Regions from separate parts of the Sorangium sp. So ce1504 genome, predicted to be linked through region 2. Evidence: riboswitches for the same ligand, from Rfam matches in the RefSeq annotation. Region 2 holds a riboswitch; each other region holds the start of a gene.
The links. Region 2 has a riboswitch for cobalamin ahead of WMF39_RS01355 (energy-coupling factor ABC transporter permease). Riboswitches for the same ligand answer to the same signal wherever they lie in the genome.

Region 1 (9,745 bases), 5.4 Mb from region 2:
GCGAGCGCGATCCGCGCCGCGAGCTCGTGGCACCGCAGCGCGACCTCCACCTCGCCCGTCGCGGCAGCCCAGCGGCGCGCCTCGACGAGGTGCGCCTCGGCCGACGCGACGTCGCCGTCGCCGTCGCCGCCTCCGTCCAGCAGCGCGAGGCCGAGCAGCGTGTGGCCGTGCGCGACGTGCCCCTCCCATCCCCTCCGCCTGCACTCGGCGATGTTCCGCTCCGTGGCCTCGCGCGCCTCGTCGCGGCGCCCGAGCGCGAGCGCGTGCTCCGCCTCCCAGAGCGCGCGGCGCGCCACCGGCGCGTCGCCCAGCTCCCTCAGGCGCGCGAAGCGCTCGCCCGCCGCGTCGACCTCGCCGAGGTCGTGCAGCACCGCGGCGAGCAGCGCCAGCGCGCGCACGGCGTGGCCCTGGTCCGCGGCGCGGCGTGCGCTCCCCGCGGCGCCGCCGGCGATCTCCGCCGACCGCTCGAGCAGGCGGCGCGCGCCGGTCAGGTCGCCCCGCAGCCGCTCCGTATACGCCAGCGTGCGCAGGCCGGTCGCGATCGGCGCCGGGTCGGCGAGCGCCCCGGCGATCTCGTTGTGCGCCTCGTAGCAGGCGCAGGCGAACGCGAGATCCCCGAGCGCGCCCGCATAGAGCCCCGCGTCGTACGCGAGCGACGCGCGCACCCGCGCGGGCAGCGAGGCCGGCATGCCGCGGGGGTCGTCGCCGCCGGCGAACGCGCGCAGGATACGGGCGCCGCGGGCCATGTCGCCGAGCTTGAGCCCGAGGTGCGCGAAGCCGCCGAGGGCGAGCGCGTAGATGTCGTACGCCTCGCCCGCCCGCCCGGCGCCGAGCAGCTCGGTGAGGATGGCCTCGTACGCGTCGACCGCCTCGCGTTCCCGCGGCGCCCGGCGCGGCGCCTCGTCGAGGCGCGGCGGCGGCGCGGCGCTCCCCGCGGCGTGGACGCGCTCTGGCGGCACGCCGAGCAGCGACTTGAAGTGCTGCCGCACGAAGGGGTGCGTCGAGTAGCAGCGCTCGCCCGGGCGCGCCGCGAACACGAGCCCCAGCCGCTCCAGCCGGGCGAGCCCGCGCGCGAGCTCCGCGGCGCCCCACCCCGCCATGGCGCCCGCGATCTCGCCGCCGGCCCGGACCAGCTGGAGCAGCGCCTCCTCGCCCGCGCCGCCGGGGAACACCGAGAGGCGGGCGAGCAGATCCCCCTCGCCCGGCGGCAGCGCGCGCGCGTAGGCCGACAGCACCGAGCTCAGGCGGCGGGCGAGGACGTCGTCCTGCTCGGCCTCGGCGAGGTGCGCCGCCTGCGCCGCGGAGAGCCGCCCCGCGTCGCCGCCGAGGAACGCGCCCACGTAGGAGCCGACGACGGCGACCGACAGCGCGTGCCCGCCCGTCCTCTCGAACAGCGCGCCGAGGGCGCCGTCGTCGCCGCGGATGCCCCAGCGGCGCAGGAGCGACGCAGCGTCGCCCTCGCAGAGCGGCTCGGGCCGGATCGTCGCGAGCCCGCCCTCGGCCCAGGCGGACAGATCCGCGAGCTCGAAGCGCGACGTGACGAGCGCCCGCGCGCCGCCGAGCCCGGATGCGATCGCGCAGAGCAGCCGCCGGAGGAGCGCGTCGTGGAGCTCGCCGTGCGCGCGCCCTGCGCCCCCCTCGGCCTGCACGGTCTCGAGCCCGTCGAGCACGAGCAGGTGCGGCGGCCCCTGCCTCAGCGCCTCCTTCAGCCGCGCGAGCTGCTCTCCGGGCGCCGCCTGAGGCCGCGGCGCCGCCGGGCCCGAGGCGCCCGCGCCCGGCGCGAAGTAGGCCGCCGCCTGATCGAGGAACGCCTCGGTCCTGGGGTCGTCGTAGAAGCTCCAGACGAGCACCCCGCCGGGCCGCGGGGCGTCGCCGAGCCCCTGGAGGAAGCGCTCGGCGATCGCGGTCTTGCCCGCCCCGCCGACGCCGAGGAGCGCGATCACCCGGGGGCGCGGCGGCGAGCCGTCGGCCCACGCGGCGAGCCGATCGAGGATCTCCGCGCGCCCGACGAAGTGCCGCGCTCGCTGGAGCGTGTGCGCGTGCAGCGGGCGCCATGCCGGGGCGGCTCCCTGCGACGGCGCGGGCGCGCCGGCCGGCGCCTTCTCCGCTGCCTCCTCGTCGGGCGCCTCCCCCGCCCCCGCGAGCGCCCTCCCCGCCCCCGCGAGCGCCCTCCCCGCCCCGGCGGGCGCCTCCGCGGCCTGGCTCGCCGCACCCGCTTCCTCTGCGGCGGGATCCGCCGCCGGCGCGGCTTCGGCCTCGGCCTCGACGACGAGCAGCTCCGCCTCGGCGAGGCCGAGCTCGGCGCCGAGCCGCTCGATGATGCGCCGCCGGGACGGGCTCCGGACCGAGAAGCCGAGCCGCGGATCGTTGACGGCGCCCGACTCGTAGCGGCGGTAGGTCCGCACGTCGACGCCGATCGACGCGGCGACCTGCTCCTGCGTCAGGTCGAGATCGAGCCGCGCCCGCTGGAGGAGCGTGTGGTTGAAGCGGACCGCGGGCTCCGCGCCGCGGCCCGCCCTGGAGACCCGTGCCATCGGTGCGAGCGCTCGATCATCGGCGATGCGGCGCTCTCCTGTCCACCGCGCTGCCCGGTCCTGCCCGGTCCTGCCCGGATCCCGCCCTTCCGGATCCGGTCCGCCCGGACCCACGCTTCACGCATGAGCACCTTGCACGCCGAACGGACCGCCCAGTGCACCGACTACACCGACGATCTCCGCATCTTCACGGTGACGAACGTCCTGTCGCCCGAGGAGTGCGAGGGCTTCATCGCGCTCGCCGAGGCGCGAGGCTTCGAGCAGGCGCCGATCGGGGGCAGCGAGGTGATCAACCTCGAGGTGCGCAAGAACGGCCGCGTCATGATCGACGACCCGGACCTCGCCGCGAGCCTCTGGGAGCGGCTCGCGCCCTGGACGCCGCCGAGCTTCGGCCTCCACCGCGCCGTCGGGCTGAACGAGCGATTCCGCTACTATCGCTACACCGAGGGCGAATATTTCAACTGGCACGGCGACGGCTCGTTCGTGCGATCCGGCGGCGAGCGGAGCCTGTTCACCGCGATGATCTACCTGAACGACGACTTCGAGGGCGGCACGACCGATTTCTGGGGCGGCCGGAGCATCGCCCCGCGGCGCGGGATGGCGCTCCTGTTCGAGCACCGCCGGCTCCACCGCGGCGCCGCCGTGACACGGGGGAGCAAGTACGTCCTCCGCAGCGACGTGATGTTCCGGCGCGGGTGATGCCAGCGCCGCGCGTGCGCCGGCGCTCGGCGTCTCAGCCCGGCGCCGCGGTGGCGCCGGCGCCGAGCGCCTCGGCGAGGCGCGGCAGCACCTCGCCGGCGCGGGCCTCGATCTTCAGCGCGCCGAGCTCCTCGCCGCGCGCGGAGCCGAGGTTGATCATGGCGATCGGGGTGCCTCGCTGCGCGGCGCGCAGCACGAAGCGGTAGCCCGAGAAGACCGCCAGCGACGAGCCGACGACGAGGAGCGCGTCCGCCGCGTCCACGAGCGCGAACGCCGCGTCGACGATCGGCCGGGCCACGTTCTCGCCGAAGAAGACGACGCGCGGCTTGAGCGGCCCATCGCAGCGGAGGCACGGCGGCGCACGGAAGCCCGCCACGTGCTCGGCGGGCAGGTCGGCGTCGCCGTCGGGGGCGAGGTCGGCCGCGCGGCGCAGCCAGCCGGGGTTCTGCGCGAGGAGCCGCTCCTGGAGGGCGGCGCGCCGCTCCATCGCGCCGCACGCGAGGCAGGCGACCTCGGAGAGCGTCCCGTGCAGCTCGATGACGCGACGGCTGCCCGCGGCCTGGTGGAGGCCGTCGACGTTCTGCGTGATGAGGCCCTCGAGCTGCCCCGCGTGCTCGAGCCGCGCGAGGGCGCGGTGGGCGGGGTTCGGCTCGGCCCTGGAGAACCGCTCCCAGCCGATCACGGCGCGCGCCCAGTAGCGCTGCCGGATCTCGGCCGAGCGGGAGAACTCCCGCCCCTGGATCGGGTTCCGCGCGCGGCGCCGCGTCTCGGGTCCTCGATAATCGGGGATGCCGGACTCGGTGCTGCACCCCGCGCCCGTCAGCGCCACGATCCGCTTGCCGCGCAGGAGCGCGACGAGGTCGTCGAGCGGATCGGCCGGACGCGCTTCGCTGAGCGGCATATGCCCGGGTTGTGGCCCGCCACGGCGCGCACCGCCAGCGTCCACCGCGCAATCATGCAAACGAGCTCACCACAACATCTCGCTTGACCGGCCCACCGCACCACCACACGTGGTGTCCCATGTGGGCGCCTCGGGCTTCAGCCCGGGGCTCAACAGCGAACTCGGTGTGGATCCGGGGCCGGTGAGCGAGAACGATCTCCACGACGTCGATCGACGTACCGCCCGCGGGGCCGATCAGAGCCCGCCGATCCCTCGCGGCGGGAGCCCGATCTCGGTGTCGACGGTCGCGTCCTCCAGCGGCTCGAGCGCGCCGTTCGCCGCCACCTTCCAGCGCCGGAGCTTGCTCCTCTCCGCGTCGCTCAGCAGGCAGACATCGCCGCAGCCGGGCGAGCAGTGGACGCCGCCGAAGGCGTAGGACTGGGTCGCCTCGGCGAGCGTCGTGACCTCGCCCGTGGCGATGCTCACGGAGAAGGCGCGGTCCCCGGCGAACGCACCGCCCGCGTAGGCCGTCCCGAGGAGGACGTCCTCGGAGGCGAAGGCGAGCGTCGGCTGGACGGCGGCGCCGAGCGCCCTGGCCACGCCGAGCCGCTCGATCTCCTCCGGGGGCGAGGTGCGAGCGTCGTAGATCACGATGTCGCTCGTCGCCGGGTCGTACTCCATCGCCTCGGCGTCGAAGCGGCTCGAGCAGGCGACCGCCAGCCGCTCTCCCGAGGGCGACACGGCGAGACGCCCGCAGCCGTAGAGCCCCTGCACGTCGACCGTCCATGTGACGGCGCCCTGCTCCGGCGAGACGCCCACGAAGCGCCCTTCGCCCGCGGTCGAGAGGTCCGCGGCGAGCCGTCCGAGGGCCACGACCACCTCGTCACCGACGCGCGCCATCCCCGACGGGCGCGGCAGGAGCCCCTCTTCCTCCTCCGGCAGGGCGATGCGCCCCGCGATGGAGTACTCCTTCGTGTCGACGATCAGGAGATCGCCGCCCTCGTCGAACGGCTCCACGCCAGGGCTCGGGTTGCTCCCGTAGCGCGACACGAGCGCGCGGTCCGCGCCCACCTCGATGTAGTCCTGAGGGTTCGACTCGAACCCCTGCCCGACCGGGAGCTGCGCGAGGACCTCGGCGGTCTCGAGATCCATCCAGGTGATCACGTTCGTGCCGAACCGATCGAGCAGGACCACGCGGCCGGACGGCGGCGCCGCCCCCGGGACATCGACGTCGCCGGACAGCGCGAGGCTCAGCCCCGGCTTCGCCGCGCCGCTCGACACGAAGGAGGGCGACAGGGTGGTCCCGTCGAGCGCCGACACAGCGATGTTCGTCGACTGGTAGTCGCTCGTCACGATGACGACGCCGCTCTCACACGCGTCGCCGTCGCCGCCGCCGTGGACGCCGCCCGTCGACGGCGGCGGCGAATCCACGTTGCACCCGAGGATCGGAATCGAGATCGCGAACGCAAACAGTCTGATCTTCACCATGTTGACTCCAGTGTGAAAAACACGCTCCGTCCCGGGAGCGGAAACCCGACGACATCCGTACGCCGCGCGTCCAGGAGGTCCGCGACGCGGCCTCTCACCGCGAGGTGCCCGCCGAGCCACCTCGCCTCCGCGTCGAGGTCGAGGGTCGCTTGCTCCGCGATCACGCCGAGCCCGGCGGGATCGGCGTACCGGCTCGACTGGTACACGGCCCGGATCTCGCCCGACGCGCCCGAGAACACGGCGCCGCCCGGGCGCTTCCACTCGGCGTGCAGGCGCGGCGCGACGACGAGGCGCGAGCGGAACGGGAGGAGGTCGTTCCTCGTCGTCCGCCCCGGCGTCGTGTCCCGCGGATCGAGCAGCGTCGCCGCGATCTCGGCGCGGAGGAACCGGGTCACCTCGACCCCGGCCAAGAGCTCCGCGCCCACGACGCGGGCGCGGCCGACGTTGTACGGGTTCACGTAGCCCTGGCCGGAGCGCTCGTACGCGACGAGCCCGGAGACCGCGCTCCCGAACGCGAACACGTCGATGAAGGCGCCGCGCAGCACGGCGCCGCGCCCGGTCTGCGCCCGGATCCCGGCCTCGATCGTGGCGCCCGACTCCGGCGCGAGCTCCGCGTTGCCGTGGACGACGCCGGAGACGCCGTACACCTCGCCGAGCGTCGGGACGCGGACGTAGCGGCCCACGGTCGCGAGGAGCCGGAGCCGGTCGCTCCCCGCCTCCACGCCGACCCGCCCGGTCGGGACGAGCACGTCGCAAGGGCGCTCGCGGTCCGCCCCGGTGGCGTGGCACTCCCCGCTCGCGAGGGCGTGCAGCGCGAGCCCCTCGCCGAGGCGCGCCTCCGCGCTGACGGCGCCGCGCGCGAACGAGCGCCGCGCCCGCGCGAGCGGTACGTCGTCCGGCGCGCGCGAGATGCCCTCGCGCGCGACCGAGAGCACGGGCCGCACCCGGAGCCGGTCGGCGAAGGAGAGCGTCGCCCCGAGCGTCTGCTCCAGGCGGCGGCCGGCGAGGCGGAGCTCCGGCGTGAGCAGCGCGAGCTCGAAGAGGGGATCATGGACCTCCGACCGCGCCTCGATGAACGAGGTGCGCGCCTCGAGCGTGTGCTGCGCCTCTCCGCCGAACGGCACCCGCGCCGCGACGGACGTCAGCGCGCGCCGCGACTCCCCCCGCGCCTCGCGGGACGGCAGGAGCGCGAGCCTCGGCACGCCCTGCTCGCGGCCGGTGCCGTTCGCGATCACGTCGACGATCGCGCCGCCCCCGAGCTCGACGCGCGCGAGCGCCCAGGCGTCGATCGTGCGCACGTCGGCGTTCTGCCGGCGTTCCAGGGTGTCGTCGCTCTCGTCGAAGAGCGTCCCGCCATCGTTGACGAACGCGTAGCGGTTCTCCGCGGCCTCCGCGCTCACCCCGACGATCGCGCTCACCGGGCCCGCGCTGGCGCCGGCGAACGCCCACCCGCGCCGCGCGCCGAGCGAGCCCGCCATGGCGCCCGCGCCGGCCGTCGTCCGGGAAGGCCGCCGCGGCTCGAAGAAGATCGCGCCGCCGGGGCCGAGGCGGTCGGCCTCGATGGGCGCGTGGCCGCGGTAGATCTCGATGCGCTCGATGAGCCAGAGGGGCACGAGGGAGAGATCCGCCGTCCCCACGACGTCGTCGTTCAGGCGGACGCCGGCGAGGTACACCGGCGTCTGCGTGGCGGTCGCTCCCCGGAGGGCCGCGGTCGCCGGCCCGCCGAAGCCGCCCGACTCGATGATGAGGACGCCCGGCTGCGTGCGGAGCACGTCCGCCGCCCCGAGCCCCGCGCCGGTGAGGCGCTCGCGGCCCAGCACCGACCCTGCGACGGACCTGTCCTTGGGCGGCGCGGGCGCGCGCATGTGATCCCCCTCGACGCGCACCTCCAGCGGGTCTGTCCCCGGCGGAGCGGCAGCCCGACCGCCCTCCTGCTCGGCCTCCGGCCTGCGCGGATCGTCGGCGCGGGCGGCCGGCAGGGCCGCCACGGCGCTGCAGGCGGCGAGCCAGAGCCAGCACGCCACGCCGGCGCTCCGGCGCCGACGCGACCGACGATCAGAGGAATCAACCATTCACGCGCCGCCTGCCCGCGTCGACCCAGCGCTGCTCCGGGTGAGCTGAGAGCCGAAGCGAGGAGGCTGCGTGACGGGCCACGGCACCGCGCGCGAGCGAGGTGGTCGAGAGCCTGCGCGCCTTCCCCTCGAAGGCTCAGGTCAGCGCGCGCCAGAGCACCGGCGCGCGCACCTTCGGCAGGTCTTCGGACTCACGGGCGCTGCGGCCGTCGCCGGTCGCTCTCCTACACATCACCGCTTCCCAGGCTGCTCTGGTGCGTGCCCAGTGCTTCTTGGTGATGGTCGTTCCCGTTCACCGCTGCGGGGGCAGTCCCGGATTCTCACCGGGTTCCCTTTTCAGCTCGCCAGGGATCGCCGGACGAGCACCGATGGCGGGGCGACTCGTCGCACCCGTCACGCAGGATGTCAACGCAGAAGCGAAGGCCCGGAGCGCCGCGTCCACCGGCCCACCGGCGACGCACACCCGAGACAGAACCGGGAGTCCCTTGACAGTCTTGCACGCGCGTGCCATGACTTACTTGAAACTGATTTTCTTTATCAGTTATCAGAAACGAGCGGCCCGAGACCTGACGTCCAGCGCCCGATGATCCGAGCCCACGTGGCTCTCGACGCCCATCGGAGCTGAATGTGACGAGTTCCATCTCGATACCGGCCTCTGTCGCGCTGCCCGCGGTGAATGCAGGGCAGCTGTTGAAGCAATACACCCCTGAGTCGGCGTTCTTCTTCGCGTCGCCGACACGCACCCTCCTCGCGCAGGGCGTACACGACATGATCCTCGAGCCGAACGGCGCGGATCAGGGCGATCGCCTCGCGGACCGCGTCACGAGGGTGCTCGCGGCGGCGTCGAGGGCCGGCCAGGGCTTGCCCATGGTGGTCGGCGCGGTGCCGTTCAACAGCACATCGCCGGCGCACCTCATCGTGCCGAGGGCGATCCAGAGCGCGGGCCCGCTCAACCACACGTCGGAATCGCCGCGGTCGCACCTGCCGATCACCGTCCAGGAGCTGCGCCAGGTCCCCGAGCCCCGCGACTACGTGCGTGGCGTCGAGACGGCGGTGGGCCTGATGCGGTCCGAGGCGCTGAGCAAGGTGGTCCTCTCCAGGATGCTGGAGATGGTCCTGCGAGAGCCGGTCGATCTCCGCCTCGTCCTCCAGCGCCTCTCGCAGCAGAACCGGAACGGCTACACGTTCGCCGCCAACCTCTCGGATCCGACCGCGGGGCTCTCCAGCGCGGAGCGCGGCGTCCCGACCTCGCGCGCGCGGACGCTCATCGGCGCGAGCCCGGAGCTGCTCCTGTCCCGCTCCGGGCTCCGGGTGATCGCCAACCCGCTCGCCGGCTCCGCGGTCCGCAGCCCGGACCCCGACGAGGACCGCCGGCGGGCGATCGCCCTGCTCGCGTCCGAGAAAGACCGGCACGAGCACGCGATCGTCGTCGACGCCGTCGCCGCCGCGCTCCGGCCGTTCTGCCGGCGCCTGAGCGTCCCCGACGAGCCTTCGCTCACGCAGACCCCGACGCTGTGGCACCTGTCGAGCCGGCTCACGGGGGAGCTGCGCGATCTCTCGATCTCCTCGATGAAGCTGGCCACCGCGCTGCACCCGACCCCCGCCGTGTGCGGATACCCCACGGACCGCGCCCGCGACGCCATCGAGGCGATCGAACGGTTCGATCGCGGGTTCTTCACGGGGCTCGTGGGCTGGTCCGACGCGAGCGGCGACGGCGAGTGGGCGGTCGTCATCCGCTGCGCCGACGTCGCCGGCCGGGCGCTCCGCCTCTATGCCGGGGCCGGGATCGTCATCGGTTCGAACGGCGAGCACGAGCTCGCCGAGACCACCGCCAAGCTCGGGACCATGCTGAACGCGCTCGGCCTCAACCAGGCGCCGGAGAGGGCATGAGCGCTCCGGAGGAGAGCCGGCAGGCGCCCGCGCAGGCGCAACCGCAGGCGCTCGACGGCTGGACTCCGTGGCCGGCCGAGATGGCCGATCTCTACCGGCGCGCCGGCTACTGGCGCGGCGAGACCTTCGGGCGCCTTCTCCGCGAGCGGGCCGCGCGGCACCCGGATCGGATCGCGCTCGTC
Region 2 (9,745 bases):
TCGAACGCGTCCGCGGGCCGATCCAGCCGGTCCAGGTAGAGCGTCGCGAGCTCGATCTCGCGGCGCGCCCGCTCGTCGCCCTCGCTGACGTCGCGGTGCGTGGCCACGATCACGGACGCCGCCTCGTACTCGCCCGCGGCGTTCAGGAGGCGCGAGAGCACCCGCAGCGCGTTGATGCGCCCGGGCGTCAGCGCGATGACCTTGCGCAGGAGCTCGATCGCCTTCGCCGGGTCACCGAAGACCTCCTCCTCGAGCGTCGCCCACTCCTCGAGGATCTCGGCGCGGTCCTCGCCCCCGACCTGGCTCGCCCTGAGCTCGAACAGCCACCGCAGATCGGCCTGCCGCTCGTTCGCGCGGAGGAGCGCGTCGAGCGCCCGCACCGTGTCGTCGTCGGACGGATCGTCCTCGACGAGGCCGCGGTAGACGATCACCGCCTCGTCGAGCTTGCCCATCTCGCGCGCGTACACCTCGGCGAGCTTCAGCCGCAGCGTGCGCTGCACGTCGGTCTCGAGGTCCTCCGCCGTCCGCAGCCGGCCCTCGACCGCCTCGACGAACGGCCCCCACGAGCCCGCCGCCCGCGACCAGGCCTCGAGCAGATCGAGCCCGTCGTCGTCCGGCTTCAGCTCGTAGGCGCGGCGCGCGTAGCCGAGCGCGCCCGGCTTGTCCGAGAGCGGCCCGCCCGTCACCGCCGCGAGCTTGCGCAGCATGCCGACCTGCGCCTCGGCGTCGTCCGTCGCGTCGAGGAGGATCTCGTAGAGCGCCGGCAGCCGGGCCCACTTCTCCTCCTCCTCGTAGATCGGCACGAGCGCCGCCGCGGCGCGCGCGTCCTTCGGCGAGACGCTGAGCACGCGCTCGTACGAGCGCGCCGCGCGCTCGGGCGCCTTGAGCTGCTCCTCGAAGATCCGGGCCGCGCGGAAGGAGATGTCGAGCTTCGTGGCCGGATCGGTCGCCTTGTCCGCCGCGCCCGAGAGGAAGTCGACGAGCCCCTCCCAGTCGTTCTGCGAGGCGTAGAGCTCCTCGAGCCCGTCCCAGTCGCCCGCGGCGAAGTACGCGTCGCGCAGGACGCGGAGCGCGCGCGCGTGCCCCGGCGAGAGCGTGAGCACGCGCCGCCACGTCCGCGCCGCCTGGGCCGGATCCTTGAGGCGCTCGGCGTACACGGCCCCGAGCTTCTGCAGCGACACGAGCCGCGCCGCGTCGTCGGGCGCGAGGTCGACGCGGCGCTCGAGCACCTCGGCGACCGTGGCGAAGTCCTTCTCGCGCTCGGCCTGCTTCTCCAGCGCGTCGAGCACCCCGGGGGCGCTCGGGTCGAGCTCGAGGATCCGCTTCTGCAGCGCGATCGCGTCCGCGCCGCGGTCGAGCCGCTCGGCCGCGAGCTTGGCCATCTCGCCGAGGAGCTCGATCTTCGCGGCGCCCTCGGCGCCCTCGAGCTTGCGCTCGTAGAGCGAGTAGAGCTGCGGCCAGGCGCGCCGCTTCAGGTACAGCTCGCGGAGCTTCTGCTGCGCCTCCTCGTCGATCGGCTCGACCGTCAGCAGCGCCTCGTACGCCGCGATGGCGTTCTGGACGTTGGAGAACTGGTCGAACCAGCGCCGCGCCACCGCGCGGTAGAGCCCCGCCTTCTCGGCGGGGCTCTCGGTCAGCTCGGCGAGGCGCTGCTGGTACGAGAGCAGGTCGCGCCAGCGCCCGAGCGACTCGTAGATGCGGGTCAGCTCCCGCACGGCGTCGACGTCCTTGTCGTCGAGCTGGACGATCTGGGTGAGGACCGTGACGAGGGCCGCGTCGTTCTTGGCGCGATCGCGGTAGATGCCGGCGATCTCGCGGAGCACAGCGACCCTGCCGGCGACGTCGTCGGCGGGCGTGCGCTCCAGGTCCTGCCGGTGGAGCTCGACGAGGGCGTTGTACCCCTCGGTCTGCAGGTAGAGGCGCTTCAGGGCGTCGCGCGCCTGGCGGTTCTCCGGGTCGGTCCGGAGCACGGACTTGTACTGCTCGATCGCCTTGGCGGCGTTCTCCTGCGACTCGGCGAGCCGCGCGAGCTCCGTGGCGATGGCGCGCTTCTCGGGGCCGTCGGGCACGGCGCGCTGCGCGTCCGTGAGGATCGTCGTGAGCCGCGGCTTGTCGCCGCGCTGATCGAGCACCTCGCGGTAGAAGTTGAGCATCCCGGCGTGCGCGGGGTCGGCGCGGCGCACGCGGTCGAAATAGGGCTCGGCCGCCTGGGGCTGGCCGCGCATGCGCCAGTGGACCATGGCGATCTGCACGAGCATGCCGAGCTCCTCGCCGGGCTTCACGCCGCCGCTGCGGAGCTGGTCCTCGTAGAGGGCGACGAGGCGATCCCAGTCGCCCGCGGCGGAGTAGGCCTCGGTCAGGAACGAGAGCGCCTCGGGCTGGCCGGGCGAGAGGTCGAGCAGCTCCTCGTACGCCGCGACGGTGCGGGTCGGATCGCTCAGGCGGGCCTTGACGGTGCGCGCCGCGCGGACGGCCGCCGCGATGCGGTCCTCCTTGAGCTGGGCCTCGCCCTTGACGAGCGACTGGACGCGGACGACGGCGTCCCAGTCCCCCGCGGAGGAGAAGGCGATCTCGGCGAGGTTGGCCGCGCGGAGGTTCTTCGGGTCGAGCATGAGGGCGAGCTCGATGAGCTCGGCCACCCTGGCGCCGAGCTCGGCGCGGCCGTAGCGGTAGCCGATGTCGGCCGCGCTCGTGTAGAGCGCGCTCTTGAAGGCGCCGTCGGTCGCGCCCTCGGCCTCGGCCACGTACCGGTCCACGAGGTCGCGCCACCGCTCGCGCTTCGAGGCGTCGGTCTCGAGCGCCTCGGCCGCGGCGTCGTCGTCGGGGCGCAGCTCGATCAGCCGCTTGTACGCGGCCGCCGCGCGGTCGACGTCGATGAGCTCCTCGTGGTAGACGCGGGCGAGCTCGGCCTGCATCGCGGGCTCGACGGCGCTGCCTGCGGCGAGGGCGATCTCCAGCTCGAGGAGGCGGGCCACGGCCTGCCATTCCTTCCGCTGCTCGTGCCGCCCGCGCGCCGCGCCGAGCAGGCGCTCGACGTCCCCGGGGCCCGCGCCGTTGTTCGGAGCGGTCACGGCCTCCGCGAGCTCGTTCCAGGCTGCCTCGTTTTCGGGCTCATCCTGCAGACGCCCAAGGGCCATCCGAATCGTCTCAACGCTCATCGTATCTCCGCGGACCTCGCGAATTCGGTCCGGTCCGTTCACGGGCCGGGCGAAGATAGCCGGGCGGACGACACGGTTTCAAGGTTCCTCGCCCCCGCGGGCCTGGAAGGTCGGGCGGAGCTTTCGCGCGCTTCTGCTTCTGTGGCGCGTGGACGTCCGAGCGGGCGGGCCGTCGGGCCGCGGGCGAGGGCGGTTCACCGCGCTCTCGGCTTCGGCTATCAACCGCGGCCATGGAAGCTACGACGATCAAGCGCTTCGGGGTGATCGGCGCGGGCCAGATGGGGCGAGGCATCGCCCAGGTCGCCGCGGCCGCGGGCCTCGAGGTGGTCCTGTGCGACGTCTCGAGGGCGCTGGCGGAGTCGGGCAAGGCCCAGATCGCCGCCATTCTCGCGAAGCAGGTGGAGAAGGGCAAGCTGGCCGCGGAGGCCCGGGAGGCGCTCCTCGGCCGCGTCGCGGTGGCCGACGGGATGGCGGGCCTGGCCGGGGTCGACCTGGCCGTGGAGGCGGTGACCGAGAGCTTCGAGGTGAAGAGCGGGATCTTCAAGCTCGCCGACGCGGCGCTGCCGAAGGGCGCGATCCTGGCGTCGAACACGTCGTCGATCTCGATCACGCGGCTCGGGGCGGTGACCGGCCGGCCTGAGCTGGTCATCGGGATGCACTTCATGAACCCGGTGCCGCTGATGAAGCTTGTCGAGCTCGTCCGTGGGGTCCAGACGTCGGACGCGACGTACGAGGCCGTCCGGGCGCTCTCGGTGGGGCTCGGCAAGACGGTGATCACCTCGAAGGACCAGCCCGGGTTCATCGTGAACCGGATGCTGATCCCCTTCCTCAACGAGGCGTGCTTCGCGCTCCAGGAGGGGCTGTCCACGCCGGAGGACATCGACGCAGGGGCGCGGCTCGGGCTGAACCACCCGATGGGGCCGCTCGAGCTCGCGGACCTGATCGGGCTCGACACGGTGCTGTCGATCGCGGAGGTGCTGCACCGGGAGTTCGGGGACTCGAAGTACCGGGCGGCCACGTTGCTCCGGAACCTGGTGGCTGCGGGGTGGTACGGGAAGAAGAGCGGGCGGGGGTTCTACGTGTACGACGAGAAGGGGCAGAAGAGCGGGCGGGCGGTGTAGAGGAGGCTGCCACGGAGCCAGGGAGGGAGGGGGCGCCGCGCGGGGGGCCGGCGGGGGCCCCTCCCACGAACTCGCGCCTTTTGGGGGGCTATGGCCGGCTGAACGGCGGAGCCGGTCCGGGAGGGCGTCGCACGGAGCGGGCCGGCGCTCGGATTCGTGGGGCCCTACCCCGCCGGCCCCCCGCGCGGCGCCCCCTCCCTCCCTGGCTCTCTCCAGGGGGGGGATGATGACGGGGGAGCGACGACGGTAGACGCGCGAGGCGAACACGGGTGTGCGGCTCGGAGGACGGGCGGTCCGCCCGGCTGCCCACGATTGCACGCGGCTCGCAGCAGGGCCGTCATGTCGCGCGCACCCGCACTCAAGCGGTGAGTTCGGATCATCGAGCGAAGGGCCGTGTCCCGGAACAGGCGCGTGACTCCTCCGGAAAATCGCTCGCTTGGAAATCGCTCGCTTGGAAATCGCTCGCTTGGAAATCGCTCGCTCGTCGGCTCGGCAACGGCCTCGACACAGCGGGATCGGGAGGACACGGAATGACGCCCTCCCTGGCCCACGGCAGGCGCTTCCCCCCGGCGCGGGGCGCTGCTAACCACGCTCCATGACCGCTCAAGAACAGCAGCCGGGGGCCCCTGCTCGCGGTACGCTCCAGTTCGTCGCCGTCGAGCGCGCGGATCACGTCGCCACCGTGACCATCCAGCGGCCCGACAAACTCAACGCCCTGAACCCCGCCGTCCTCGGCGAGCTCACCGCGGCCTTCCGCGACCTCCTCGCGCCCGCCGAGGGCAACGAGGTCCGCGCGGCGGTGCTGACCGGCGCCGGCAAGGCGTTCGTCGCCGGCGCCGACATCGCGGAGATGGCGACCATGAACAGCATCGCCGCGAAGCGGTTCGCCGACGCAGGCCACCGGCTCGCCGAGCTCATCGAGACTGCCCCCTTCCCCGTGATCGCCGCCGTCAACGGCTTCGCGCTGGGCGGCGGCTGCGAGCTCGCCCTCGCCTGCGACTTCATCTACGCCGCCGAAGGCGCCAAACTCGGCCAGCCCGAGGTGAACCTGGGCGTCATCCCGGGGTTCGGCGGGACCCAGCGGCTGCTTCGACGGGTCGGGCCCGGACGCGCGCGCGAGCTCGTCTATTCAGGTGACATGATCACCGCCCAGCAGGCGCTGTCGATCGGGCTCGTCAACGCCGTCTTCCCAGCGACCGAGCTCCTCGCGCGCGCCCACGAGACCGCCCTCAAGATCGCCTCGCGCGGCCCGCTCGCCGTCGCCGCCGCCAAGCGCGTCCTCCTGCGCGGCGAGAGCCTCGACCTCGCCGCCGCCAACGAGCTGGAAGCCCAGGCATTCGCGGCGCTCTTCGGCAGCGAAGATCAACAGGTCGGAATGAAAGCGTTCCTGGCGAAATCGCAGGCCACGTTCACCGGAAAGTGACACCTCGGAAGACGCGAACCGCGCGCTCGAGGGCAAAAAAAAATACCGCGCATCACGCTGGAGGGGGGCCCAGAATGACCGCGGCAGGGAAACCGCGCCGGAGTCTTGAACGTCCGCCACGGTGCAGAAGAAAGACCGCATGCGCTCCGGGCTGGGGGGTCCGCGCCGGTGCGCATGCGGTAGTCAGATTGTGGCATCCGCAGGCGCATTGTCGATAACAAAGTGCAACGCGTGCACGCCGAGCGAGCAGAGCGCTCCGGGCGCGAAGGCAGCCAGGCGGGCGCGCGACCCACACACACCCGATCTGCGGGGATTCACGTTCGAGCCGGGCATACCCCTCCACCAGAGACAGCGCCCAGCGCAGCGTTCGTCTCGCATTCCGAGACGAGCGAACACGAAATCCCTCATCTCTTCAATAAGAGAGGCCACGAGGCAGCAGGCCGTACACCGGACACCTGCTCCCGAGTAAAGAGCCAGGACGAACAAAGCACACTGCGGAAGGAACGCGCCGGCTCCTGTATTCAAGCGCACGAGAGGCCCTCGTGCGGGCCCAAACCGAGACGGGGGCTGCGCCCGCGCGGCGACAAAGTAAACAGGTTTTATCTAAGGGGGACATAATTCAAGACGTGTGCTCGACGACTCTTCGCGTGATGCGTCTGGGTCAATTTCTCGGCCTCGCCCATCGCACATGACAGGGCCTCGATCGCTCGTCGGCGCCCATGCCTGCTCGATGGGGGGCGCCGACAGGCGCGCGACGCGCCTCGGCAGCGGTGGCCTCGTGCGCCTCGGCAGCGCCCCCAGAGGGCGGGGTGTCCACCAGCGCAGGCATCACCGCCGCACCGATGCCGCGGACGAGGGCGCTCGCGGCGGGCCGGACCGCGCACGGCGGAAGCTCGCGCCCCCGGGTCGACGCACCCGGGTTCGCCTGGGCCGCGCCCCCGGGTACGCGCCCGGCTCGCGCGATCGCGCCGCCAGGATACGCGGCCGACGCGCGGGGCAGCGCGCGAGGCGGAGCTGGCCCGCGCTCGACGGGGAGCTCGTCTGACATGCCATGCCGCACGCAGCGCCCGCTGAGCACCCTCCTCCACGATCGGGGCGCGACGTCCTTGACGCCGGGCACGAAACGGGATTACCGAGCACCGGCCTGACAATCCATTCCTCGGGTGCCCTCCGGGGCATAACAGGGAAGCCGGTGCAAAACCGGCGCGGTCCCGCCACCGTGAGTGGGGAGCTGCCTCCGAAGACCACTGGGCCCCATTGGAAGAGGCCTGGGAAGGTGGACGCAGCGCTGGGAGCTCGATCAGCTCCCTGAACCCATGAGCCGGGAGACCTACCCGAGCCTCCCACGAGGTGCAGCTTGCGCACGTCTTCGTGGCGTTCGGGTGCGGACTTCACCCGGAGCGCCGAAATCGGTCTTCACGGCCGCGCACTGTCGATCGCAGCCGTGTCCCTGGGGACGCTCCTCGCGCCCCGGCCCGCGGCCGCGATGCACCTCGCGGAAGGCGTCCTGCCGCTCGGCTGGTGCGCCTTCTGGAACGCGCTCGCCCTGCCCTTCGTCGCGATCGCCCTCCACCTGCTCCGGCGCCGCACCGAGCAGGACGCCTTCTACAAGCCGTTCGTCGGCCTCATCGCGGCCGCCGTCTTCGCGATCTCGTGCATGCCCGTGCCGGTGCCGACCGCCGGGACCTGCTCCCACCCGTGCGGCACAGGGCTCGCGGCGGTGCTCATCGGCCCCTGGATGACCGTGCTCGTCACCGTGGTGGCGCTCCTTATCCAGGCCCTCTTCCTCGCGCACGGCGGCCTCACCACGCTCGGCGCCGACGTCGCGTCGATGGGCATCGCGGGCGCCTTCACCGGATATTTCGCCTTCCATGTCGCGCGGCGCTGCGGCGCGAACCTCTGGGTCGCGGGCTTCCTCGCGGGCGTGACGTCGGACTGGGCAACCTACGCCACCACGGCGCTCGCGCTCGCGCTCGGGCTCTCGGGCGAGGGATCGGTGACGTCCATGTTCACGGGCGTCGCCCTCGCCTTCGTCCCCACCCAGCTCCCGCTCGGCCTGCTCGAGGGCGTCATGACCGCGGGGGCGCTCGCCTTCCTGCGCGCCCGGCGGCCCGACATCCTGGACCGGCTCCAGGTCGTCCGGCTCGCCCCGGGGGTGTCGTGACGCGGCGGCTCGGACAGCGCCCGCTGTCAGCGCCGCTCGCGCGGCGAGCGTGCGCGGCAGCGCTCCAGCTCGCCGGTTCATTCTGGCTCGCCGCCTGCGGCAACGCGTCCTGGGACGGCGTCGACGAGGCCGTGGTGCGCCGCGTCGCCGAGGACGCAGGGCGCCACGACACGGGGCCGCTGTTCGCGGGCCTCGAGGGCGACCTCCTGCTGTTCGCGTTCCTCTGGGCCGGGCTCCTCGCCGGCTTCGCCCTCGGCTATTTCTCGCGCGTGCTCTTCGTCGAGCGCGCGGGCGCGCCGGCGGGCAAGGCCGTCGGCGAAGGCCTCCGTGCGGACTGACCCGCCCGCGCGGCTCCGCGACGTGGACGCCCGGCTCCGCCTCGGGGCCGCCGTGGCGGCGTGCTGCGTCGCCGCGGGCGCGCGCTCGCCCGTCACGCCCGCCGCGCTGCTCCTCCTCGCGTGCGCGGCCCTCCGCCTCCAGGGCACGCCGGCGCGCGCCGTCCTCGGCGCCGCCGCGCCCGCCGCGTGGATCGGAGCGGTCGCGGCGGCGCTCGCGCTCGCGCTCACGCCGGGGACGCCGCTCCTCCCCGGCGCGCCGTTCCCGGCCGACGCGATCACGGCCGAGGGGGCCCGCCGCGCCGTGGCCATCGGCGCGCGCGTCCTCGCGGCGGCCGCGGTGCTCCGGTGGCTCGCCGGCGCCGCCGCGCCCGCCGAGCTCGAGGCGGCGCTCGCCGGGCTCGGCGTCCCCGCGGCCCTTGTCGAGCTGCTCGCGCTGACGCGGCGCTTCGCCGGCGTGCTCCAGCGCGCGGCCGACAGCGCGTGGAGCGCCGCCGCGCTCCGCGGTGGGTTCACACGCCCCGGCGCTGCGGCGCGCTCGGCCGGCGCCGTCGCGGGCGTCGTGGCGCTCCGGACGCTGGAGCGCTCCGAGAGCGCCGCGCTCGCGATGCAGCTCCGCGGCTACCAGGGGAAGCTCCCCGTCGCCGACCGAAGGACGAGCGCGCCCGCCGCGAACGTCGCGTTCGCCGCCGCCGCCCTCGCGGCCCTCGGGCTCAGCGTCGCCGCGGGAGAGGCCGGATGATCGCGCTGCGCGCCCCCCGGCTCGGCTACCGGCGCGGCGAGCCCGTGCTGCGCGACGTGCGCCTCGACGTCGCCGAGGGCGAGTCCGTCGCGGTGCTCGGCGGCAACGGCGCCGGCAAGACCGCGCTGCTCCGGACGCTCGTCGGGCTCCTCCCGGCGCCCGGCGGCGGCGTCGAGATCGCGGGCCGCCGCGTGGCCTCGCCCTCGGACGCCGTCGCCGCGGGCGCCGCGCTCGTGCTCCAGGACCCGGACGACCAGCTGCTCGGCGCGACGCTCCTCGACGACGTCCTGTTCGGCCCGCGAAACCTCGGCCTGCCCGCGCCCGAGGCGCGCCGCCGCGCCGAGGCGGCGCTCGCCGCCGTGCAGATCGCCCACCTCGCCGATCGGGCCATCGAGGCGCTGAGCTTCGGCGAGCGCAAGCGCGCGTGCATCGCCGGGATGCTGGCGATGCGGCCGCGGGTGCTGCTGCTCGACGAGCCGACCGCGGGGCTCGACCCGGAGGGCGAGCTCGCCCTGTGCCAGACGCTGCGCGCGCTCTCCGAGCAGCAGGGGACCACGCTGGTCACCGCGACACACGCGGTGGATCTCGTGCCGCTCTTCGCCTCGCGCGCGGTCTTGCTGGGCGACGGTCAGGTCCTCGCGGACGGGCCGCCGCGGGAGGTGTTCGCGCGGGGGGAGCTCCTCGCGCGGGCGCGGGTGCGGCGGCCGTGGGTCGCCGAGCTCTGGACCCGGATGAGCCCTGTGCCGCCGCGGGGCGGCGCGGGGCTCCCGCTCACCCTGGAGGAGGCGCTCGCGTGCATGAC
Region 3 (9,745 bases), 1.0 Mb from region 2:
TTCCACCGCAGCCCGGCGTTGGCGTCGACGACCGTGAACCCCTCGGCGGTGAGCGACTCGTCCTCGGTCGCGGGCCGAGCGCCGATCGCCTTGACCCGCAGCGCCGCGAACGGCGTGAACGCGCCGAGCGTCGGGCGGACGCCGACGCCCGCGGTCAGCGTCTGGGTCGGCGCGAGGGCGACCGCGCTCGCGTTGCCGGCGTTCTCGCGGAAGCGCGCGCGGGTGAAGGTCGCGTCCACGTCCGCGAAGAGCCAGCTCCAGAGCCGGTAGCGCCCGCCGATCTCGATCCCGTAGCGCCGCGTCTGCCCCGACGCCTCGGTCGCGCCCGCGTCGCCGCTCCAGACCAGCTCCGAGTCCAGGTCGAGCAGGAACGCGGCCCCGCTCAGCGACAGCCCGCGCAAGGGCGCGACCCGCAGGCCGATCTCGTAGCCCGTCGCGGGCGTGATCAGCGTCGCCGCCCCCTGCCCCAGCACCACGCCCTGCGCGTCGTTCGAGTGGAAGCCCCGCCCGAAGTGGGCGAAGAGATCGACCCCCTCGACGGGCGACACGATCGCCGTGAGCTTCGGGAGCAGCTGCATCTGTCCCCGGGCGCCGCTCGACCTGTTCCCCGCCGCCTCGAGGTCCTCGCCCGGATCGTCCACGTTGACGTCGATCCACTGCGCGCGCGCCCCGAGCACGACGCGGAGCCAGCGCCGGAGCCGGGCGTCCTGCTCGACGTAGACGCCGATCTGGCTCTCATCGACGTGGGTCCTGCTCTTCTCCTCGATCCGCTCGCGCGCCTCGTCGTGGTGGAGGGACTTGTCGATCGCGTCCGCGCGGATCTGCGCGCCGAGCGAGGTCGTGAACCTCGCCCCGCCGATCTCGTATTGCCTGCGGAAGCGGAGATCGGCGCCGCCGACCGTGCGGTCGTCGTTCTGCTCGATCTGGTCGCCGTGGACGGGGTCCTCGCTGAAGAAGGTGAAGTTCGAGTACAGCGTGAAGCGGTAGCGGACGAGGTAGGCCAGCGCGCTCAGATCGGCGTCCCGCCACGCGGTCGAGTACGCGACGGACGCCATGTGCCGCTCGGTCGCCCCGCCCTCGGTCGGATCCACGGCGCCGAAATGGTCGATACACGGCTGTCCGAACGCCGACGGCGGCGGGTTCAACCCGCCCTGCTCGCCCTCGCCGCACACGGCGCGCGCGGGGATCTGGCCGGAGCCGTGCCAGGTCGATCCATACGACATCCAGGTCATCTGGATCTTCCCGGTGTTGTCGAGATCGTGCGTGGCCCGCAGGTACACGTTGAAGCGCTCGAGCCGCTCCGGGCTCAGGAACGGCCCGTCGTTCCGGTAGATCTCCGCCGCGGCCACCGCGCGCCACGCGTCGCCGAGATCCGGCGAGGCGATGACGAGGCCGCGCTGGATACCGTACTGCCCCAGGCTGACCTGCGCGTAGCTCTCCTCGAGCTTCTCGGCGAAGCGCAGGTTGACGGCGCCCGCCGTACCGAAGTCGCCGATGCTCGCGTAATAAGGCCCCTTGTACCCGTCGAGCCCTGTCACGAGCTCCGGGATCATGAAGTAGAGATCGGTGAAGCCGTGCCCGTGGCCGTGGCTGACCATGTTGACGGGCACGCCGTCGACGAAGAAGGCGACGTCGGTCCCATGATCCGCGTCGAATCCGCGGAGGAAGTACTGGTTCGCCTTGCCGCCGCCCGCGTGCTGCACGGCGAAGAGCCCGGGGACCGACTCGAGGATGTCGCCCGGCCGGAGCCTCGGCCGGAGCTCGAGCTCCCGGTGTCCGACGGAGACGCGCGACGCGGCCTCGCTGCCCGGCTTCTCCGCCTGGATCGTGACCTCGATCGCGGCGTCGCCAGCGGGCGCGCCCTCGCCGGTGGGCTCTGCAGCGGCGGCCTCCGGCGGGGCAGCGGGCGACCCGAGGGTGTCGCCCTCGGCGCGCGCGGGCCGCGCGGCGGCCAGCACCATGGATAACGCGGCGAGCAGATGAAATGGATGGCGGTGCCCGTGGCTCGTCGTGACCGTCTCGCGCAGCATTCGTGTCCTCCTTCGCCGCAATCGCGCGGAGCGGCGTCGGGCCGCTCGCGTCGAGCTCCGCGAGGACGAAATGGCTGGCCATCGCACGGTGCGCTGGACCGACCTGTCGCCCCCGCGGGCGACCGGAAGGCGACGCGGGGGGCGGTTCGGTATCCGGGACGTGGCAGAGGCAGAGCTGCACCGGCTCGGACCTCACCGCCTCCCTCGAGGCTCCCAGGTCGAACCGGCGCCGGATGTCTCCCGCCGCCGGGCGCTGGCAGGTCTTCGGGCTCGCGAGCGCTCCGGTCTGACCGGCTCCCTACTGTCCACCGCTTCCCAGCCCTCGTCGGGCCAGTGCTTGGGGTGGAGGTCGTTCTCGCTTACCGCTGCGGGGCAGCCCCGGAGTTTCACCGGGTTCCCTCTTCGGCCCAGGCGAACGCCCGGGCACCAGCACGGCGCGCACCCTATGGCCGTGCGCCTTCGGCTGTCAATCGCTACCGCTCCGCTCGCCCGCTCGACGCGCGCCGCTCTCGCGCCATGCGCGCGCCTCGCGCTCTCCATCCGAGCGCCTCGACGCGGGCCTGCCGTGCAGGCCGAACGTTCGGGCTCTAGCGAGGATGGGCTCGCTCCTCCGTGGGTCGCGTGCTACACGGCCGCCGCCGTATATGCCCCGTAACGATCTCCGCAACATCGCCATCGTCGCCCACGTCGACCACGGGAAGACGACCCTCGTCGATCACATGCTCCGCCAGTCGGGCGCCTTCCGAGAGAACGAGGTCGTGGCCGAGCGCGTCATGGACTCGAACGACCTCGAGCGGGAGCGCGGCATCACCATCCTCGCGAAGAACACGAGCATCCGGTACCGCGGGGTCAAGATCAACATCGTCGACACGCCCGGCCACTCCGACTTCGGCGGCGAGGTCGAGCGCACGCTCATGATGGCCGACGGGGCGCTCCTCCTCGTCGACGCCGCCGAGGGCCCGCTGCCGCAGACGCGCTTCGTGCTCTCGAAGTGCCTCCAGCGCGGCTTCCCGGTCATCGTGGTCATCAACAAGATCGACCGGAGCGACGCGCGCGCCCACGAGGTGCTCTCCGAGGTGTTCGACCTCTTCTGTGACCTCGAGGCGAGCGACGCGCAGATGGACTTCTCGACGCTCTACGCCGTGGCGAAGCTCGGCCAGGCGAAGCGCGAGCTCGAGCACGAGGCGAAGGACCTCGATCCGCTCTTCGAGACCATCCTCGAGCGGGTTCCCGGCCCCTCCGGCGACCCCGACGGTCCGCTCCAGGTCATCGTCTGCAACACGACCCACGACGATTACGTGGGCCGGCTCGCGGTCGGCCGCGTGGTCCGCGGCACCGCCCGGTCGGGCGCCGACGTCGCGCTCCTCGGCGAGGGCGGCCAGTCGCGCGGCTACGTGAAGATGCTCTACGCCTACGAGGGGCTGAAGCGCGTCGCGGTCGAGAGCGCCGTCGCGGGCGAGGTGATCGCGATCGCCGGGCTCGACGCGGTCACGATCGGCGACACGATCACGGATCCGGCGCACCCCGAGGCGCTGCCGCGCATCGTCGTCGAGGAGCCGACGATCAAGATGAAGATCGGCGTCAACACGTCGACCTTCGCCGGCAAGTGCAAGCAGTCGAAGTACCTCACGAGCCGTCACCTGAAGGAGCGGCTCGAGCGCGAGGCGATGAAGAACCTCGCGATCCGGGTGGAGCCGACGGAGGTGCCCGACACGTTCGTGGTGCTCGGCCGCGGCGAGCTCCAGCTGGCGATCCTCGTGGAGACGATGCGGCGCGAGGGGTACGAGATGCAGCTCTCGAACCCCGAGGTGGTGACGCGCGAGATCGACGGCGAGGTGATGGAGCCGCTCGAGCTCGTGGTCGTGGACGTGCCGGACACCTACGTCGGCATCGTGACCGAGCGCCTCAGCTCCCGCCGCGGCCGGATGGTGAAGATGACGAACCCCGGCTTCGGCCGCGCCCGCCTCGAGTTCCGGGTGCCGTCGCGCGGGCTCATCGGCTTCCGCGGCGAGTTCCTGACGGCGACGCGCGGGACGGGCCTGCTCAACACGATGTTCGACGGCTGGGCGCCCTGGGGCGGCCCGATGATGCGCCGCCCGACCGGCGCCATCGTCGCCGATCGCGTCGGCGTGGCGACCCCGTACGCGCTGCACCACCTGCAGCCGCGCGGCATGTTCTTCATCGTCCCCGGCGTCGAGGTCTACGAGGGGATGATCATCGGCGAGCACAACCGGCCGAACGACACCGACGTCAACGTCATCAAGGAGAAGAAGCTGTCGAACGTGCGCAACCACGGCAAGGACGAGAACGTCCTCCTGGCCAGCCCGCGGCTGCTCACGATCGAGACGGCGATGGAGTGGATCGACGGCGACGAGCTCGTCGAGGTCACGCCCGACGCGGTGCGCGTCCGCAAGAAGGTGCTCGCGTGCAACCGCCGGGAGCGCCGCGAGGACGCGATCGAGCAATCGCAGGCGGTGGAGTGAGCGGCATCGGACGCCTGACGCGCGCCCGACGCGCCCGACGCGCGCCCCTGCCGTGCCTGCCGCGCGATAGGATGCCCTGATGAGAACGCCGCTGCTCTTCGCTTTCCTGGCTTCGCTCGTCGCGCTCTCGGGGGCGGGCGCTTGCGGCGGGGCCGTCGTCGTCGACGGGCTCCCCGGGAGCTCCGACGGCGCCGGGGGCGCCGGCGCGGCCCAGAGCTCTCCGTCGGCGAGCTCCGGCGGGCCCTCCATCGAAGAGCAGAGGGCCTCGTGCGATTTCTTCTGCTCGCTCTTCGACGGCGTCACGTGTCCGGAGCTCCGGTGTCGCGCGCGCTGCGCCGACCTGCTCTCCGAGCAGCGCCCCTGCAACGCGCTGACCGCCCCCTTCTTCGACTGCGTGGGCGAGACCGTCGCCTCCGCGGACCGGATCCCCTGCGAGTTCCTCGCGCCGTCGATCACGTCGCTCTTCGATTGCCTGAGCGGGCGCGTTCGAGAGTGCACGACCGATTTCCTGCCCCCGACGTGCGACGCGCAGTTCGAGAAGCTCAGGGCGTGCCAGCGCGATCAGGGCCGGTAGCGGGGGCGCTCGTCGCCTGACGCGCGCGGCCCCGCGCCGGGGTCGAGGGCGCTCCGGAGCGGCCCGAGGGCGTCGGCGACGAACGCGACGAGCGCCTTCACGCGCGGCACCCCGCGCGTATCGCGGTGCACCCCGAGCCACAGCTTGCGCCCCGGCGGCGGCGAGGGCGGCGAGAGCAGGCGGAGGCCGGCGGTCGCGTCGCCCAGGTAGCGCGGCAGGCAGACGAGCCCGACGCCGGCGGCCCCCATCGTCGCCTGGGGCTCGCGGCCGTTGGTGCGCGCGGCGACGCGGGCCTTCGCGGCGACGGCGCGCACCCACGACAGGTCGGCGATCGCCGGAGGCTCGTCGTTCATGGTGACGAGGGTGTGGCCCTCGCACTGCCGGCCCCAGTCCGGCGGGCCGTGCTCGGCGAGGTACGCCTCCGATGCATAGAGCCCGAACCCGATCCGCGCGACCTCGCGCTGGAAGACCTCGTGGTGCTCGAACGCGGCCGGGCGAAGGGCGATGTCCGCTTCCCGCCGCGGCAGGCTCAGCCATCGCGCGTCCGCGATGAGATCGACGGAGATGGCGGAGTGGCGCGCGAGGAACGGGACGAGCAGCGGCCCGAGGACGCGCGTGGCGAGCCACTCGGACGCGGTGACACGGAGGTGGCCTCTCAGGCCTGCGTCGCGTCCGGCGGCGGCGCGCTCGGCCGCGAGCGCGTCCTGCTCCATGCGCTCGGCGTGGCCGAGCACGCTCTCGCCCGCGGCCGAGAGCGAGAACCCCGACGGCGAGCGCTGGAAGAGCCTCGCCCCGAGGCGCCGCTCGAACGCGGCGACGCGCCGCCCCACGGTCGGCTGGGTGACCTTCAGCACGCGCGCGGCGGCGGAGAGGTTGCCGTGCCGCGCGACGGCGAGGAAGTAGCGCAGATCGTCCCAGTCGAGCATGGCTCCGGGGCGCGGGGCGCTGCTGCCGGAGCGCGCTCCGCGCCATGCAAAGGTGCATGGCGAGTCTACGTCGATGGCGGATCCCCGGGCAACGACGGACCGCGCATGCTCTCCCGCGTGCGTTCCCGCACCCGCGGACTCGCGGACTCGCGAACGCGCGGACTCGCAGGTCGCGAGTTTCACGTCGGAGGATCGGAGGGAGGCTGGCATGTTGACGAATCGTCGTGAGTTTCTCCACCGCGTGACCGGCACGGCCGCGGCGGGCTTCCTGGGCTCGGCCCCGGCCGGGACGGCTTCCTGTGCCGCGCAGCACGGGCCGGCGCCGCCGCGGCCGGCGGCGGGATCGAAGATCAAGGCGATCGCCTTCGACGCCTTTCCGATCTTCGATCCGCGGCCGATCGCGGCGCTCGCGGAGGAGCTCTGTCCGGGCAAGGGAGCATCGCTGAGCGAGGCGTGGCGTACCCGTCAATTCGAGTACACGTGGCTGCGGGTCGCGTCCCGCGAGTATGCCGACTTCTGGCAGGTGACTTCGGATGCGCTGGTGTTCGCCGAGCGCGCGCTGGCGCTCGATCTCGGGGAGGAGAAGCGGGCGCGGCTCCTGGGCGCCTACCTCGATCTCCGGGCGTGGCCTGACGTGCTTCCGGCGCTCCGGGCGCTGAGGGGCGCGGGGATCCGGCTCTCGTTCCTGTCGAACTTCACGCGGAGGATGCTCGGGGCCGCCATCGAGAGCTCCGGTCTGGGGGGCCTGTTCGAGAACGTGCTCAGCACGGACGGGGCGAGGACGTACAAGCCGGATCCTCGCGCGTACCGGATGGCGCTCGACGCGTTCGGCCTCACGCGCGAGGAGATCGCGTTCGTCGCGTTCGCCGGCTGGGACGCCGCGGGGGCCCGGTGGTTCGGCTATCCCACGTTCTGGGTCAACCGCCTGGGCCTGCCGGCCGAGGAGCTCGGCGTGAGCGCCGACGCGACGGGAGCGAGCCTCTCGGATCTCGTGGAGTTCGTGAAGGAGAGGGCGTGACCGGCGGGGCCATGCCGCCTGTGCCCCCTTGCCCGACGCGCGCGCGTCGCGCGGCACCTTGGTGGGATGCCATTTCAGGGGCGCGCGGAGATCCACCCAGCCGAGCATCCCTTGGCTCGCGTCACCGCCCGTGAAGACGACATCGTCGATGACGAAGATCGCGTGAATGTCGGGATTCCCCGGCCCCTTCGCCCCGCGCGGCGACAGTGCTGTCGAGTTGGTGCGCGCCGCCGGCGTGAGCACCGGAACGAACCAGGGCTCCGCTCGGACACGGCACGCCCCGGCATTCAGAGGAATCGGCTCCTGTCGGCGGAAGGGGAGTCTTCTCGCTCGGTTGTCTCATGACCCTGTGTAACTCAGCTCATGGAGCCGACCGCGGAGATCGAAAGATCTCTACGACATCAGCGGCAGACGGGAGGGTCCCGGGCCGATCCCGAGCCCGTGCCGATGCGGAACAAGTCATCCGGCAGCCACTCGGCCCCGTGGTGCACAAAGAGGTAGATGACGACGTTCTCCGCATCGCTCCCCTCGGGAAGCGTGAATGATCGGCAGAAGCTGCCGTACGAACGCTCGTGAGAGACGTACTGGTCGCCCTCATCTCGCGCCTCTTCCTCGCGCTTACCGCTCACGGTGAGCACGTTGCCCGCGATCGACACGTCGATGTCCTTCTCCTCCACACCAGGGACGTCGGCGTGGATGACGAACGCATCGGGGGTCTCCTTCACCTCCATCTCCAGCAGGTAGGACGTACCCCAGGGACGCTCGAACCGCGGAACCTCGCCGAAAGGATCCCATCGCATCAGATCGCGGAAAAGATCCCAACGCATGAGATCCCAAACACTCCGAAACGGATCGAATCGCCTGAAGAGGGTCGGCTCTCGATCACGGATCCTGCGAACCAGATTGGCCATACCCAACTCACCTCCTTTCAGTGGCAAAGCCCGTCCGCTGGCTGTGCCCCCTCAGATGATGTCCTGCAGTTCGAAGCGGGGTCCGGGCCCCGCGAGGCTCCGGCCCATGCACAGGCCGCCTGCAGAGCGGCACCCGGTCACTTCATCAGCATGGCGGCCCCACGTCGGCCCCGACCCCGCGTCACCCTGAGTAATCACGGCACGATGCTCGTCAATGGATCTGCGTCGTGTTCGCGCTCTGCTACAGTCTGCTGCCGTCTGCGCGTTGAAATCTTTCCAGAAGGCCAAGATGTTCACGCTATGGTGGCCAGAGCACGGGCCCGACGGGCAGAGCCGGCGTCGCCTTTCCGGGCGACCACAAGCACACAGGGTTCAGCGTCAGGTGATTCGCGATGGCAGAGCACCCCTTGACGGTGGTGTACGACCCGGCGACTTCGCTGATCGTCGTCGACGTCCAAAACGACTTCGCCGATCCGAAGGGCAGCCTCTATGTGCGCGGCGCCGAGGAAGTGCTGCCGCTCATCAACCAGGAGATCGCGCGAGCCCGTCAGGCGGGTTCGCCCGTCCTCTACACGCAGGACTGGCACCCGCCGAGCACGCCGCACTTTCAGAAAGATGGTGGGACCTGGCCGGTGCACTGCGTGCAGGACAGCTGGGGAGCCGATCTCCACCCGGCGCTAGAGGCCGCCGGCACGATCATCCGCAAGGGGGTGGGCGGCGAGGACGGTTATTCCGGCTTCGCCACGCGCGATCCGACGAGCGGCACGCTCACGAGCGAGACCGGGCTCGAAGCGGAGCTGCGAGCTCGTGGCACGCGCCGCGTGGTCATCGTTGGACTGGCAACGGACTACTGCGTCAAGGAGACGGCGCTCGACGCCATCCGGCTCGGCTTCGACACGGTCGTCTTCGCCAAAGCGACGCGCGCGGTAGATCTCGTAGCGGGCGACGGCGAACGCGCCCTCGCGGCGATCCGCCGCGCGGGGGGCGCTATTGTTTGAAGGAGGCGCGCGGACAGCATCATGAGCTGTTGTGGTCCAACGGCCCTCGGGACGGGCTCTGAGCGGCGGTTGGCGACGAAACAGGATGCCAGGCACGGGCTCGGGGCATCGGCGCGCAGCTCCGCGAGCGACGGCAACGGGAGCGGCGCGCCTGCCCGCGTCACGGGCCCGAGCAGGGGCTCCCAGCCCGCGCCGGGGCGGTTCTTCGGCGGCGCCAATGCGATCGCCGGTAAAGCGGCCGTCCGGGCTGCGATGGCGCCACACCTGCTGTGGCCCCACCAGGCTTGCCCTCCCCCCGTCGTTCGATGATCGCACTCAATCGATGGTGACCATGTACGGGTGCGCCTTGCGAACGTCGTAGACCACGCCGGTCGATCGGAGCACGACGCCGGTCCAGCCTTCGGCGAGCCGCGCCAGCGCGTGGAGCGACGCACCGAGCTCCTCCGGCGTATCGGCAGCGCCTGCCGCTGCGGCGAGCCGTTCGCTCTCTCGCTCCTCGCCCGCGGCGAGGACGCTGATGGCCTCGATGAGCTCTTCCCGGATGCGAACGGCGGCCCGTCGGACGCGCTCGGTCCGCGCGTCGCGTCTGCCGGACAGGATGTCGCCGCGGCGAATCTCCAGCGCCTCGCCAAGATCGCGGATGCATTCGAGCAACCAGGCGAAGCGGACGCGGCCTTAGCGGCGCACGAGCAGGGAATGGCGCGTGAGCGTGCGGTCGATCGGGCGGAGCCAGGCGAGCGCTTCGCGGTAGACGTCGGGCGCTTCCGCGAGCGCGCCGAGCGCGTCGCACTGCACGAGGGTGAAC

Region 1: it holds a riboswitch for cobalamin, as region 2 does, so the genes downstream of both, WMF39_RS21510 (TonB-dependent receptor domain-containing protein) here and WMF39_RS01355 (energy-coupling factor ABC transporter permease) in region 2, are expected to answer to the same signal.
Region 3: it holds a riboswitch for cobalamin, as region 2 does, so the genes downstream of both, WMF39_RS05035 (TonB-dependent receptor) here and WMF39_RS01355 (energy-coupling factor ABC transporter permease) in region 2, are expected to answer to the same signal.

The regions. Positions count from the first base shown of each region.
Region 1 covers NZ_CP150365.1:5,715,578-5,725,322, forward strand. The annotation lists gene WMF39_RS21490 (helix-turn-helix domain-containing protein) at 1-2,534, opposite strand, end outside; gene WMF39_RS21495 (prolyl hydroxylase family protein) at 2,658-3,233, shown strand; gene WMF39_RS21500 (NAD-dependent protein deacetylase) at 3,268-4,134, opposite strand; gene WMF39_RS21505 (YncE family protein) at 4,369-5,601, opposite strand; gene WMF39_RS21510 (TonB-dependent receptor domain-containing protein) at 5,595-7,625, opposite strand; cobalamin riboswitch at 7,833-8,058, opposite strand; gene dhbC (isochorismate synthase DhbC) at 8,301-9,563, shown strand; gene WMF39_RS21520 ((2,3-dihydroxybenzoyl)adenylate synthase) at 9,560-9,745, shown strand, end outside.
Region 2 covers NZ_CP150365.1:341,558-351,302, reverse strand. The annotation lists gene WMF39_RS01370 (tetratricopeptide repeat protein) at 1-3,137, opposite strand, end outside; gene WMF39_RS01365 (3-hydroxyacyl-CoA dehydrogenase family protein) at 3,389-4,279, shown strand; gene WMF39_RS01360 (enoyl-CoA hydratase/isomerase family protein) at 4,875-5,702, shown strand; cobalamin riboswitch at 6,847-7,054, shown strand; gene WMF39_RS01355 (energy-coupling factor ABC transporter permease) at 7,153-7,866, shown strand; gene WMF39_RS01350 (hypothetical protein) at 7,863-8,204, shown strand; gene WMF39_RS01345 (CbiQ family ECF transporter T component) at 8,194-8,943, shown strand; gene WMF39_RS01340 (energy-coupling factor ABC transporter ATP-binding protein) at 8,940-9,745, shown strand, end outside; gene WMF39_RS01335 (CbiX/SirB N-terminal domain-containing protein) at 9,737-9,745, shown strand, end outside.
Region 3 covers NZ_CP150365.1:1,338,802-1,348,546, reverse strand. The annotation lists gene WMF39_RS05035 (TonB-dependent receptor) at 1-2,030, opposite strand, end outside; cobalamin riboswitch at 2,269-2,476, opposite strand; gene typA (translational GTPase TypA) at 2,627-4,513, shown strand; gene WMF39_RS05025 (hypothetical protein) at 4,593-5,087, shown strand; gene WMF39_RS05020 (LysR family transcriptional regulator) at 5,075-6,013, opposite strand; gene WMF39_RS05015 (haloacid dehalogenase type II) at 6,222-7,031, shown strand; gene WMF39_RS05010 (Hsp20/alpha crystallin family protein) at 7,433-7,942, opposite strand; gene WMF39_RS05005 (isochorismatase family protein) at 8,335-8,940, shown strand; gene WMF39_RS05000 (hypothetical protein) at 9,256-9,594, opposite strand; gene WMF39_RS04995 (hypothetical protein) at 9,616-9,745, opposite strand, start outside.